2 regions of the Staphylococcus ureilyticus genome follow, and region 1 is predicted to be linked to the other one. Evidence: predicted binding sites of a transcription regulator. Region 1 holds the regulator's gene; the other holds the start of a gene.

The links. The regulator LexA, encoded in region 1, represses DNA repair genes until DNA is damaged. The targets are predictions, from matches to a motif close to CGAACATATGTTCG.
Region 2: a site for LexA is predicted at 2,773-2,786, ahead of MUA21_RS02785 (YolD-like family protein). Genes of this name have one in related genera too.

Annotation. Positions count from the first base shown of each region.
Region 1 is NZ_CP094825.1:1,057,072-1,064,459, forward strand. It holds gene MUA21_RS05090 (catalase) at 1-183, shown strand, start outside; gene MUA21_RS05095 (hypothetical protein) at 513-761, opposite strand; gene rpmG (50S ribosomal protein L33) at 1,113-1,262, opposite strand; gene rpsN (30S ribosomal protein S14) at 1,486-1,755, shown strand; gene guaC (GMP reductase) at 1,947-2,924, shown strand; gene MUA21_RS05115 (CAP domain-containing protein) at 2,945-3,961, shown strand; gene lexA (transcriptional repressor LexA) at 4,150-4,773, opposite strand; gene sosA (DNA damage-induced cell division inhibitor SosA) at 4,916-5,149, shown strand; gene MUA21_RS05130 (DUF896 domain-containing protein) at 5,273-5,521, shown strand; gene tkt (transketolase) at 5,598-7,388, shown strand, end outside.
Region 2 is NZ_CP094825.1:579,443-586,830, forward strand. It holds gene MUA21_RS02765 (DNA/RNA helicase domain-containing protein) at 1-758, shown strand, start outside; gene MUA21_RS02770 (hypothetical protein) at 1,116-1,325, shown strand; gene MUA21_RS02775 (sigma-70 family RNA polymerase sigma factor) at 1,325-1,582, shown strand; gene MUA21_RS02780 (hypothetical protein) at 1,809-2,369, opposite strand; gene MUA21_RS02785 (YolD-like family protein) at 2,810-3,043, shown strand; gene MUA21_RS02790 (hypothetical protein) at 3,270-3,848, opposite strand; gene MUA21_RS02795 (hypothetical protein) at 4,121-4,318, shown strand; gene fosB (FosB/FosD family fosfomycin resistance bacillithiol transferase) at 4,483-4,902, shown strand; gene MUA21_RS02805 (GNAT family N-acetyltransferase) at 4,915-5,361, shown strand; partial or broken gene MUA21_RS02810 (DNA topology modulation protein) at 5,411-5,920, shown strand; gene MUA21_RS02815 (hypothetical protein) at 6,217-6,969, shown strand; gene MUA21_RS02820 (hypothetical protein) at 7,321-7,388, shown strand, end outside.

The DNA of each region.
Region 1 (7,388 bases):
CAATCAAAAGAACAACAAGAACGTATTTTTGAAAATACAGCCAATGAAATGCAAGGTACTACTTTAGAGGTACAACATCGTCATATTCGTCACTGCTATAAAGCGGATAGCGAGTATGGTAAAGGTGTTGCGAAAGCACTAGGCATTGACATTAATGATGTAGACCTAGAAATTGCAGATTAATAAGTGTATTTTGTTATACACGCATAACCATGTTTCATTCGCGTATAGAATGATATGAAAACAGCTCATTTATTCTAAATATTTGAGTTATCTGTAATGCGTATATGATATTAAACGGATGATTTTTTACAGTATAAAGTAAAAAATCATCCGTTTTTATATTTCGTGCTGAAGTATTAAGTATGGTTTAGTTTTTAAGTTGTTCCATTTATAAAAATAGCTTACAAAGTTGGAGAATTGTAAGCTATTAAAGAATTGTTTAATTAACGCTAACAACATAATGTTCGACTGAATGATACCTAATTTTATAACACAGTTATTAAAAATCTTTACCGTGTTTTTATACCTAAGAAGTTTTGTGAATAAAAATGCATTTTCCCACAATTATTACACAATAAAGTTATCATAGGTGTTGGATCATTTCCTAAAGAAGCTGTTAACAATGGTAGAAAATAATGTCCATCTAATATTTCAATATTTGGATGTTCACAGTTACATACGCTTTTATCTTTTGTTTTCTCCGTTATTGAATTGATTATGTGCTTTTTTTGATTATCAGTAATATGACGATTTTCCATATAAAACGCCTCCATATTTTTTTAATATACGATTTCATTATAAGGCTTGGGGACCATGATTAATAGACGCTTAACTTATTTAAAAGTGTTAATTAAACACTTTATTGTTAAATAACTATTAAAATTGGTGAATAAATTATAATTTGTAATAAGCGATAGTAATTTTATGTATTTAAAGTTTTTAAATCACCATTTTTTCAATGAATGTTGAAACTAATAAAATGACTATATAATAAAAAACGTCAATTCTATTGTAATGAAATAGAATTGACTTTTACGCTACGTCCGAGATGTTTTATCCCAGACAATTAGCTTGAAGTGTCGTATTAAAAAGATAATGAAAGCACAGAATTATTTTGTTTCACGATGTAATGTGTATTTATTTAATCGTGGACAGAACTTTTTAAGTTCAATTCGTTCTGGATTATTACGCTTGTTTTTAGTGCTAATATAATTACGATCACCACATTCAGTACAAGCTAATGTTATATTTACGCGCAAAGTTAACACCTCTTTCTTAACAGGAATCATTACGTTTTAAAATGTTACCATATTCTATTATTAATTTCAATAAGATTTAATTTTGAAAAGTGTATAGTTAATTATATTTTAAATTGATAATTATTATTTGGATTTTAATCATTTAATTATTTTAGTTTGATAAATGAATAGAATGTGTTATTATACAAAACGTAATTATTACGATTTAAAAGGAGAGAATATTATGGCTAAAAAATCCAAAATTGCTAAGGAACAAAAGAGAGAACGCTTAGTAGCACAATATTACGAATTGAGAAAAGCATTGAAAGAGCAAGGAGATTATGAAGCATTACGCAAATTACCTAGAGATGCTTCACCGACAAGACTGACACGCAGATGCAAAGTAACTGGCCGTCCAAGAGGGGTGCTCAGAAAGTTTGAAATGTCACGTATTGCATTTAGAGAAAATGCGCATAAAGGTCAAATACCAGGCGTAAAAAAATCAAGTTGGTAATTTCAGACTTTAGTTCATTTACATTTAAGGTAAAAGAATGTATATTAACTATTGGTAAAGATAAATTAAATGTCATTGTTCGGAAATAACTATCGTATGTATAAGTATTTTCAGTTATAGTTATGAATTTCATTTGAAAATCTTACCTTTAAATACTATTTTATTAATAAATGTTAGGGGTTTATTTAATTATGAAGATATTTGATTACGAAGATATACAGCTTATTCCAAATAAATGTATTGTAAATAGTCGTTCAGAATGTGATACTACTGTGAAATTTGGACCAAAATCATTTAAATTGCCAGTGGTACCTGCAAACATGCAAACAGTAATGAATGAGACGTTAGCAGAATGGTTCGCTGAAAATGATTATTTCTATATTATGCATAGATTTGATGAAGAAGCGCGTATACCATTTGTTAAGAAAATGCATGATAAAGGATTATTTGCTTCAATCTCAGTTGGTATCAAAGAGCGTGAATTTGATTTTGTTGAAAAATTAGCACATGATAATGTGATTCCTGAATATATAACAATTGATATCGCTCATGGTCATTCAGATGCTGTCATTAATATGATTAAACATATTAAAAAGCACATACCTGAAGCATTTGTTATCGCTGGTAACGTTGGTACTCCGGAAGGCGTACGTGAACTGGAAAATGCTGGTGCAGACGCAACTAAGGTTGGTATTGGACCAGGTCGTGTTTGTATTACAAAAATTAAAACAGGTTTTGGCACAGGTGGTTGGCAATTAGCCGCGTTGAACCATTGTAGTAAAGCTGCACGAAAACCAATAATAGCTGACGGAGGAATCAGAACTCACGGTGATATTGCTAAATCAATTCGTTTTGGTGCATCAATGGTTATGGTAGGATCACTGTTTGCTGCACATGAAGAATCACCTGGTGAAACCGTTGAATTAGATGGAAAAATGTATAAAGAATATTTTGGTAGTGCGTCAGAATTCCAAAAAGGTGAACACAAAAATGTTGAAGGCAAAAAAATGTTTGTTGAGCATAAAGGTTTATTGAAAGACACATTAATTGAAATGCAACAAGATTTACAAAGTTCTATTTCATATGCAGGTGGCAATGATTTAAATTCATTAACTAAAGTGGATTATGTTATAGTAAGAAACTCAATCTTTAATGGAGATAGAGACTAATAAACTAGTGGGTGTAAAAAATTAAACGATTTTTATTATATGTAATTGTATTTCTTTGTATTGTTTTAATTACTCCAATCAAAGCATTTACACCTTTAGAAAATTTACAGCAACAATTTAAAGCAAAAGTAGATAGTTGGTCTTCTTCTGAACAGTCACAAACTGAAAATGCTTTAAAAGTACCTGATGAGCAAGAATTTGCTTTGAATAACATTCAAATGAATATGTCAAAGGATGAAGTTGAAACAAAACTAGGTAAGGCAAAACGTGTTACTTCAAATGAATATGGTACGCAATGGTATACTTACTATTCGGAGAATTATAAGCGTTTTATTATGGTAAGTTATATTAAAGGTAAAGTGAACGGACTATACAGTAATCAAAATGTTATTTCTTCAAAATCTAAAATCAAATACAATACTCCTAAAGATATAGTTAGAGAACGATTAGGTGATCCGATAACTGCAAAACGCAAAGGTCATTTAAGTATAGACGTTCGCGATAATGAATTTGACAATTTTAAAAAAGACAACATTTACACAACTGCTTTTTATGACAAACATAATGACAATAATCTTACTGCGCTACTATTAGTAAGTGAAAAAATGGAGAATAGACTTCAAAATCAATATGAAACACCATCGCGTAATTTAGCAAAAGGTTTTGAACTGCAAAACCTTGATTTGGTCAATGCTGAAAGAGTACAACATGGGTTAAATACGTTAGATTATTCGACAGCTATCTCTGATACAGCACGTAAACACAGCACTGATATGGCTGAGAATAATTATTTTGACCATAATAATCAATCTGGTGATTCACCATTTGATAGATTAGAACAAGATGGCCATGATTTTAATGCAGCTGGCGAGAATTTAGCTTATGGTCAACCAAGTAGTATATATGCTCATCAAGGATTGATGAACTCTTTAGGTCATAGAAAAAATATCCTTAAAGATGAATTTAGTACGTTAGGTGTCGGAGTTGATTTTAATGAACACAAACAACCTTATTGGACTGAAAATTATACGGGATAGTGTTTATACATTGTTGAAAAGGGTATCTGTATTCTGTGAGGATGAGGTATTATGACAACAAATAAAAAAGATCAAACAGAAGATATACTAGAAAAAGTAAAAGATGTTTTAGAAAAAAATGACAATAAATAAGAGGCTACGCTTAGAGCGTAGCCTCTTATTTATTGAGAGTGTCTTTATCTATAAAATTAAATTTCTCTAAATAGGCCGACAACTTTACCCAACACAGCAACTTGATCTAAATAGATTGGCGACATTGTACTGTTTTCCGGCTGTAAACGGTAACGTGTTTTTTCTTTGTAAAAACGTTTGACTGTAGCTTCATTCTCTTCTGTCATGGCTACAATAATATCACCATTTTCAGCAATCGTTTGGCTTCTTACGATAACTTTATCTCCATCCAATATTCCAGCTTCAATCATGCTATCACCAACAACATTTAAGATGAAAATATCACTGTTATGTGTAGATGTAAAGTGCTCAGGTAACGGAAAATACTCTTCAACATTTTCGACAGCAGTGATAGGTATACCTGCTGTTACTTTACCGATGACTGGCACGTGGATTGTGGATTCCATGTTTACAGTTTCACCTAATTGTTCGGTAACGATTTCGATTGCACGTGGTTTAGTTGGATCTCTTTTTATATAACCCTTTTCTTCTAATCTAGAAAGATGTCCGTGCACAGTTGAACTTGATGCTAAACCAACAGCTTCACCAATCTCTCGAACACTTGGCGGATAACCCTTTGAATGAACAGTCTGCTTAATATATTCAAAAATTTCATTTTGTCGCTTAGTTAATTCTCTCATAATAGGCACTCCCTACATTAATTTATTTTTATTATAGCATGTATTATTAACGTTTACAAACGTTTGTTCGTTTTCATATTGACAGAGAACAGATGTTCTGATAAAGTATAGATACAAACAAACGTTCTTAGGAGTGACTTATATGCTTAAACTATATATATATCAAATCAAACCTTATATTGCAGTATTGTTAGCTACAATGGTTTTATGTACTGTATTCATATTGACTGCTTATTATAATACCGAATCAGAACAGACGTACGAAATGACAGATCATCAAATGACAAATGTTTCTACAAAAGACGAACAGTATCAAATGAACTCAGATGAAAAAAGCGAACGAACACTTAATCAATTTTTAGCTAAAGCCAAATAACATATTAAGCTACTTTTATTGTGAAAGTGAATTTGCTTAGGAAATTGATAAAATAAGCGTAACTATTTAGTTTCGCTTATTTTTTTGTTATATTTTCTATATTATGAATTACGGAGGTTTATTATGGCGAAAAATGATGCCGTAGATATTAAGCGTATAAATGAGTTAGCAAAAAAGAAAAAGGAACAAGGGTTAACTGAATCTGAATCAAAAGAGCAATCGAAATTAAGGAAGGCATATTTAGATTCTTTCCGAAAAAGCTTTAAAAAACAAATTGAAAGTACAAGAGTCATTGATCCCGAGGGCAATGATGTAACACCTGAAAAGGTGAAAAAAATATTAGATTCTAAAGATAAAAAAGATAATAACTAAATCAATTTTTTGTTAAATAAATACTAAATAAGGTATAATAGTACTGAAACTTGCTATAAGAAAGGAAGTCATTTAGATGAATAAAGAAAAAGATCAATTAGCAATAGATACGATAAGAGCTTTAAGTATCGATGCTGTTGAGCAAGCAAACTCAGGTCACCCTGGATTACCAATGGGAGCTGCTCCAATGGCATATACATTATGGACACGCCACTTAAATTTCAACCCCCAATCAAAAGATTTCTTTGATAGAGATCGTTTTGTATTATCTGCAGGGCATGGTTCTGCGTTACTTTATAGTTTATTACATGTTTCAGGTAGTTTAGAATTGGATGAATTAAAACAATTTAGACAATGGGGTTCAAAAACTCCAGGTCATCCAGAGTTTAGACATACAGATGGTGTTGAAGTAACAACTGGACCATTAGGACAAGGTTTTGCTATGTCTGTAGGTATGGCGATGGCTGAAAAACATCTTGCTGGTAAGTTTAATAAAGAAGACGCTAACGTAGTAGACCACCATACTTATGTGATAGCTTCTGATGGGGATTTAATGGAAGGTATTTCGCATGAAGCTGCATCATTAGCTGGTCATAACCAATTAGATAAGCTTATCGTGTTATATGATTCAAATGATATTTCTTTAGACGGTGATTTAAACAAAGCATTTTCTGAAGATGTTAAAACACGCTTTGAATCATATGGTTGGGAACATATTTTAGTTAAAGATGGTAATGATATAGATGCTATCGATAATGCTATTAAAGAAGCTAAAGCTTCTGATGTACCAACAATTATCGAAGTAAAAACAATCATAGGTTACGGCGCACCAAACAAACAAGCTTCTCATGGTGTACACGGAGCTCCATTAGGTGAAGAAGAAAGAAAATTAGCATTAGAAAACTATGGTTTGGATCCTGAAAAACGCTTTAACGTACCTGATGAAGTATATGAAATTTTCCAACAAACAATGTTGAAACGTGCTAATGAAAAAGAAGAAAGCTGGAATAAACTTGTTGAAACATACAATGAAAAATATCCAGAATTAGCTGAATCATTTAAGTTAGCAATCAGTGGTAAATTACCAACGAACTACTCAGATGAATTGCCAGAATTTGAAGCAGGACATAGTGGTGCTTCACGTGCAGATTCTGGTGAAGTCATTCAAGCACTTAGTAAAACAGTGCCTTCATTCTTTGGTGGCTCAGCTGACTTAGCAGGTTCAAATAAATCAAACGTTAAAGATGCGGTTGATTTTGATAAAGATACACCTGAAGGTAAAAATATCTGGTTTGGTGTACGTGAATTTGCAATGGGTGCTGCAGTGAATGGTATGGCAGCTCATGGTGGTTTACACCCATATGGAGCAACTTTCTTCGTCTTTAGTGACTATTTAAAACCAGCACTTCGTTTATCAGCAATCATGGGATTAAATTCAACGTTTATTTTTACGCATGATTCAATTGCTGTTGGTGAAGATGGTCCTACACATGAACCTATCGAACAATTAGCTGGTTTACGTGCAATTCCAAACATGAATGTTATTCGCCCAGCAGACGGTAATGAAACACGTGTAGCTTGGGAAGTAGCGATGGAATCAGAAAGTACGCCTACATCTTTAGTACTAACGCGTCAAAACCTAACAACAATGGATTTACCTAAAGAAACTGTTGAAGAAGGTGTACGTAAAGGTGCTTATGTGGTGTTTGAATCAGATAAAGATCCAGAGTTCTTATTATTAGCTACAGGTTCAGAAGTTAATTTAGCTATTGAAGCTGCTAAAGATTTAGAAGGACAAGGTAAAGGTGTACGTGTTGTATCAATGCCTAACTGGCATGCATTTGATCAACAATCAGATGAATATAAA
Region 2 (7,388 bases), 480 kb from region 1:
CAAACATTCAACGTTCTAAATTTATGGAAGAAACAAAAAATTTCCAAAAAGAATATTTAACAACTCAATTTAGAATTCAAGCACCAGAAGGTAAAAATTACAACTCAGATGATTATATAAATGGTATTAAGTATTTATTATATAAAGATACTGGACTTTTAGATATGACAAATTTTAATCCTGATTTTGATAGGGATTTATTTAGAGATAAAAGTGAAGATGCATATTTTGGTTATTTTGAAAATAAGCCTTTGAATAGTTTAATTGAATGGCTAGAAGATGATTTGAATTATCATCATAATCACGTAAATAGAGTTTTAGGTGGATTAGTTGAACCATGGAAACAAGCAGATGGTAACGACCCTAGTATTACACATTGGCATGAAGATGGTATAAAAAGACGGTGGAATTCTAAGCAAGAAAATTGGATTAATTCTTCTGATAAAGATGCCAAAGAACAAATAGGTTCAGTTTTTGCAGTTCAAGGAATTGATCTTAATAAAGTCGGAGTTTTAATAGGTGATGATTTGCAAGTTGATTCGAATGGTAAATTGTATGGAGAAACTAAGAATTTTTATAATGTAAATGGCGTTTTTCCAAAAAAAGATTTTACTCCTGAAAATGAATTTGAATTTACAATTTTTGTTCTAAATATCTATTACGTATTACTTACTAGAGGAATAGATGGAATTCGTATAGGATTTTGGAAAAATGAGAGGTTTAAGGACTACATGAAGCAAACGCTTGATATTAATTAGGTAGAAATATTTAAGGTGGCATACAAACTAAAAGTATTTTTGTAATTAGAATAATTACATATGTTGCCCCAAAATTATGTTGTTTTTGCAATTTTAACATTTTACACTAAACCATGAAAACAACGTAAACATTGCTATTATAATACTTATAGATGTTTTTAAATGTATAGATAATCGCTTTAATCAACTCCCGCCGTCTCCATATTAGAGCTCTCAACCACAACGGTTGAGGGCTTTTTTCATGTATGAAAATTTTGAAATTTATTGAAAGTTGTTCTAGAAAGATACGTGTGTAATTATCATAATATGGTAGATACTTATAAGAATCTACCTAGTGATATGGATGAACTTCAATATATGAACCTAAAATCGATTGTAGAGGACATTACAGAACTATACAACGATTGTGATATTAAAGTACAACAGATTATTAAATTGTCATGGTGGGACGATAACAACCATACAGATAACGTTATAGCTGATGTAATGGGTATAAGTGAATTAACGTTAAGACACGCAAAAGAAGTGATATTAAAGCGTGTTGCGAAAGCAGTTGACTATGTGTGATGTATGATAAAGGTACTGTAAAAGAATTTATATTAAACTACCATAAAACAATAGATAATAACGATACAAGCTTTGAAGATGTTATATTTTTTAATGAATTAGAGGCTATTGTTGAAAGAGTAGCGACTGAAGAAGAACATAATTTATTCTTATTACTTAGTAATGGTGTGAAATTTGAAGAAACTGGGAGTATATTTGGTGTGCAGTCACAAAGAATTAGGCAGATGTTTAATAGTTTATTGGATAAAATGAAGTAAATAAAAGGGGGCTGAAAACCACCCCTTTTTTATTTATTTTTGTTATTATTCATCTTTTGTCCAATTGTAGTAATTGTAAATACTATTATAAATAGACCAATTCCTATTAAGATAGAACTTAATGTCTGATTGGTAACTAAATTTAAAATTAGCAACGCATACAACGTGGATAATAAGGCTGATAAAAAAACAATTAAAATTTTAATAATAGAAAACACCTCATTTGCTACTGATTTACAACACTATCTACAGTACCATCAACTTTACCTTTAATTATAATGCCATTTTTAGGAACTGCATTACCGCCAAATGCATTAACTAGATACCCTGCAAACGAACCTGTAAAACCACCTGATACACCGCCAATTAAAGCTCCTAACGCACCAGCTGCACCAGACCCTCCAGCTTTTATTATACCTGTTGCTGCACTATGTGATAGGTATAAGTCTACTTTATCCGAATTTTTGCCTTTACCATATACTGCTTTTGTTACTCCGCCTTTCTTAGCGGCATAAGTATTGATACTATTATTACTTTCAGCTGATTCAAAACCGCTAGTATCATATCCTTTTTTATTTAATTCTGATTTTAACTCTTGATCTGAAATATATTTAACGTAGTGGTCTCCTTCTTTTTGTGCATCACTTGGTATGTTATTTATACTCAATTGTTGTTTTTGATGGACATTAATGTTTTCTTTACTCGCTTGTGTGATAGGTGAACCGGCTAAAGATAACGTAAATATTGATGCTAATACAATACTAGTAAACTTCGCATAATTGTTCATAATGAATACCTCCTTTGATTTATATAACTAACATAACAATATAATGTAAAATAAAATGGGATTTTTCATAAGTGTTGCAATATAATTCCAAACTGATAGTATTTACTAAAACCAATAAGTAATAAAATGATTTTAAATTACTAGAATAAGTTTTACCATTCCTTAATAGAGTGCTCTCTAATAATACTGTTTAGGATAGGCAATATGCGCTTTCCCTATTTTTTATGGTACAATATAAATGAGGAAACAGTGTTTAACACTGGCATACTATCATTTGGTTGTATGTTTTATTTTATTACGTGCAGTGGACTTACTTGCGTTTAGTAGTAAGAAGCTAACTGTACCGTTTTGATTTAATCCACCCACACTAGTCACTGGGTGGTTATTTTTTCATTTACATATGCGAACGAATGTTCCTTTGTGTTTAGTGAGGTGATACTATGATGCCAAATAAATATAAAAATGAAACTGACTATCGTAAAATACCACGTGAATATCTTAATCCACGCATACCAAAGGGCAGAGGAATGGTTAAATGGCAACCATTCAAGACGATGCCCGAACAGTACGAAAGATTAGAACAGTATATGAATGACCAAAATAAGATAGACAAGCCCACATTAAGAGACCACCAACTTGCTGATTTAAACGATACACTAATATTTAAAATGTAAAACCAACCATTAATTGATTTACGTTACTTTGAAGGTGGATATATTGAAACAAAAGTGAATTACATACACAAAATAGACCCGTAAACAGAAACTCTACAATTATATGAAGTAACTGGTTTAAGTGATGTTAATTTATTAGATATTGTGGAGATAAAATAAGCCCACCTAATCGTTTAAGTGGGTTGTTTTATAAAAGATATATGCACAAGTAGTGTAATCGTAAATATTATTGACTATATTTATTTTGATAATATTTTAATGCTGCAAGTTTTTGCTCTGCGTCTTCAACTTCATATTGATTATTTTCAATTGCATACATAGTTTGCTTTTCGCCAGATGAAAGACCATCCCCAGTGTTTTTACGCCATTCTTGGTCAGGCATATTCATATATGGATTATTAGGATCATAACCGTTAGCTTGTTGATTGTCTTGTTGCGGTTGTTGTGTGTTAGCGGTGTTTTGTTGTTGGTTAGCATTCATTTGTTTATTTTGTTGGTCTTGTTGATCTGAATTAGCTTGTTGTGTATTGCTAGTAGTTTGATTTTGATTATCTACGTTAGCTTGTTGGCCATCACTATTTTGTGATTGACTGTCACTGCTAGTAGTTTGATTATCGCTATCAGAGTTATCTTCTTTATCTGTTTTCTTATCCTTAGATGCATTTTTATCATCATTTGATTTTTTCTTATCATCTTTTGATGATGATTTTGTTTCTTTTGTATCTTCTGATTTATTTTCTTCTTTATTCCCACATGCTGCTAAAACTAGAAAACTTGCTAATAATAAAAATAAAAACTTTTTCATTTAATACTCTCCCTTAAAAATAAATTATTAACTTAATTGTACTATACTTAAAAAATAATAGTGATAACAAAAAGTTATGATTAACATTACTATTTGTGAATTTACTTATATTACATTTCGAAAAAAGGTAACGTAGTATTATCTATTTAATGTAGAGATTATTTTTGTGTTTATCTATGTTAGAATATTCTGTGAATTAAAAAGGATGTGTATTTATCATAGAACATAAATTAGTAGAATATCATTCACGTTATTGGGAACAAATTAATGAATTGAATAAACAAGAAGGATGGCAAAACCTTGTTGAAAATAAAGATATGTATAGAAAATCTTTAGAAAACTCTATAACAATTGTTGCAGTCGATAAAAGCAGTAATGTTATAGGATTTATTAGAGGCATAACAGACGGTTATACTACTTTGTTTATCTGTGAGTTGCTTATAATAGAACAGAAAAGAGGTAGGGCATAGGTAATGAGCTGATAAATCACTTACATAAAATGTATCCAGATACAAGAATTGATTTATTAGCAACAAACCGTTCAGCAAAATTTTACGAAAAACAAGGTTTTAGAAATTTTCATGGTTATAGAAAAAATTTTAATAACTAAATTTCTAATATGAGGTGATAATGTATGATTCAATCTATAAACCACGTGACTTATTCAGTATCAGATATTAAGACATCTATTGCTTTCTATAAAGATATATTAAAAGCTAAAATTTTAGTAGAGAGTGATAAGACAGCTTATTTTACTTTAGGTGGACTATGGCTGGCATTGAATGAAGAAAAAGATATACCAAGAAATGAAATTCAATACTCCTATACGCATATGGCATTTACAATTGATGAAAGTGAATTTAAAGAATGGTATCAATGGTTAAAAGTTAGAAATGTGAACATATTAGAAGGGCGTACAAGAGATATAAGAGATAAGAAATCAATATACTTCACTGATCCAGACGGGCACAAGTTAGAACTACATACAGGTACATTACAAGATAGGTTAGATTATTATAAAGAAGAAAAGCCACATATGAAATTTTATAAATAAGTAGGTTATATTATGAATGTAGAAACAAGATTATTTGATGAACGTGACTTAAATAAAATCGATGAATTGTTAGTTTTATATGAAGATTTAGGTTATCCAACAATAGAAGAGGATTTAGTTAATCGTTTGAACAAGATATACAGTCATGAAGATTATTATTTGTTACTTTTAATAAAAGATGATGTGATAATTGGTTTAAGTGGTATGTGTAAAATGTTGTTCTATGAAAAAAATGGTGAATATATGCGTTTACTAGCGTTCGTTATTAATTCTAGTTATAGAGGGAAAGGCTATGGAACACTTTTATTAAAAGAGTCAGAAATTTTAGCAACTCAATTAGGATGCAAAGCAATTACTTTAAATAGTGGTAACAGAGAAGAAAGAGATAATGCTCATAGTTTTTATAAAAGTAATGGGTTTGAAAATAAATCATTAGGGTTTTCAAAAAGTATTATATAAATAATGTTTTATAAATTTATGCTGTATTTAAGGGGAAGGTTGTTAAAATATGAATAAAATAATAGTTATTGGGTCGTCTGGATCTGGTAAATCTACATTATCAAGGCAACTATCGAATATTTTAGACATTCCAGTTTATCATTTAGATGCACTATTTTGGAAACCTAATTGGATTATGTCCAAAGAAAATGAACAAATAGATATTCAAAATTCATTACTAGAAAGTAGTGAATAGATTATTGATGGAAATTATACTGGAATTTTAGAAGATAGATTACAGTTAGCTGATACTATAGTATTTTTGAATTTACCAAGAAGAATTTGTTATTACAGAGTTTTCAAAAGGTTATTCAAAAACAAAGGTAAGACTAGATTTGATATGGGAAAAGACTGTAAAAAAAGAATAACTTTCACGTTTTTGAAATATATTTGGAATTACCCTAAATATCGAAAACCATTTTTATTGGATAGATTTAATGAGGTAGAAAAGCATAAAGATATATTTGTTTTAAATAGCATTAAAGAAATTAAGGAGTTTAAATTAAAAATAAGACAGTAGCAAACACCAAACAACTATACATATATTCACTACTCGATGCATCAGAGAGCGAATGTCAGAACTATATAGTTAGTTATTTAATGTAACAAAAGCTATTACTCAAAAATGAGTATGTAACAGTACACGGTCAAAAATGACCACGTACTATTGCTCAAGAATGGACGATAGCAAACGAACAAAATTGTCTGATTGTAGATAAATGAAAATGCAAAAGTAGGATTATTTTTGAACTCATATTGTATTAGTTTGCTTTTTAGAAGATAATTAAGCAAAATTAAAATAATTGAGGTGAAGTTATGAAAGATAAAAAGTTAATTATTATGATAAGCAGTATTTTAGGTGTTATGTTACTACTGTTTATGGTATTTGAAGTAGCAACTATGTTTAATTCTACATTAACTGAAAGTTCAAAGCGTAGTTTAGAAATTTCTATAGCTTTATTTGCAATGTTTGCTACATTTGGTGGTGCTTATCTAGGTGCAAAAATATCTGGGGAAAACGCTTTTAAAGTTGAAAAAGAGAGACAAAGACAGGATAAGTTTGATAAAGTTTATCAATTTAAAAGCTTATTAAAAATGAATTCCTTTCATCTTTACGATTTCCATCTAAAATTATGTGAATCATATAAAATAGACAAAGAGATATTTTTATCAGACCTTCAAAAATTTAGAAGTGAAATCTATGATGGATATATACCTAAAAATCTATATAGTAATGATAATATAAAATTCTTTGATAATCATTCTGATAATATGCGTAAAGAAAAAAAGAAAGTTTACTTTAATAAGCATGATTTAAAAAATATTGAGTATTTTTTAGAAATTATAAATGAGGTTAATATTGGTATATATTATTTTGATTCTGAATTTCAAGAAGTAGTTTTTGGATTAAAACAAGTTTTAAGTAAAATTTATTACAAAGTTGAATATTCTGATCAATACGATTTATATTATATTGATTTGTATGATAGTATGGAGAGATTGATTTTTAAAGCTGATTTTATGTGGCTAAGTCTATTGCATATTGATTTTTCAAAAGATATTACATAATGTAAATAACTTATTTTACAAGCATAAGTGGACGTATAGGAGCATGAAATAAAAATTAAAATAAGAATAAAATATTAGAAATTATATAGAGGAAATGAATACGTATAGAGTGCACAATTTTATGTTGTTTTTGTAATTTTAACATTTTACACTGAATCAGTAAGGCAATGTAAACGTTGATATGACAATGCTTATAGCGACTTTTAAATGTATACATAACTGCTTTAAAGAACTCCCGCCGTCTCCATATCCGAGCTCTTAACCACAACGGTTGAGGGCTATTTTCATGTATAAAAATTTTGAAATTTATTGAGAGTTGTTCTAGAAAGATACGTGTGTAATTATCATAATATGGTAGATACTTATAAGAATAAATCACATGATATGGAAAAAATTCAAGATATGAACTTAGGAACGAT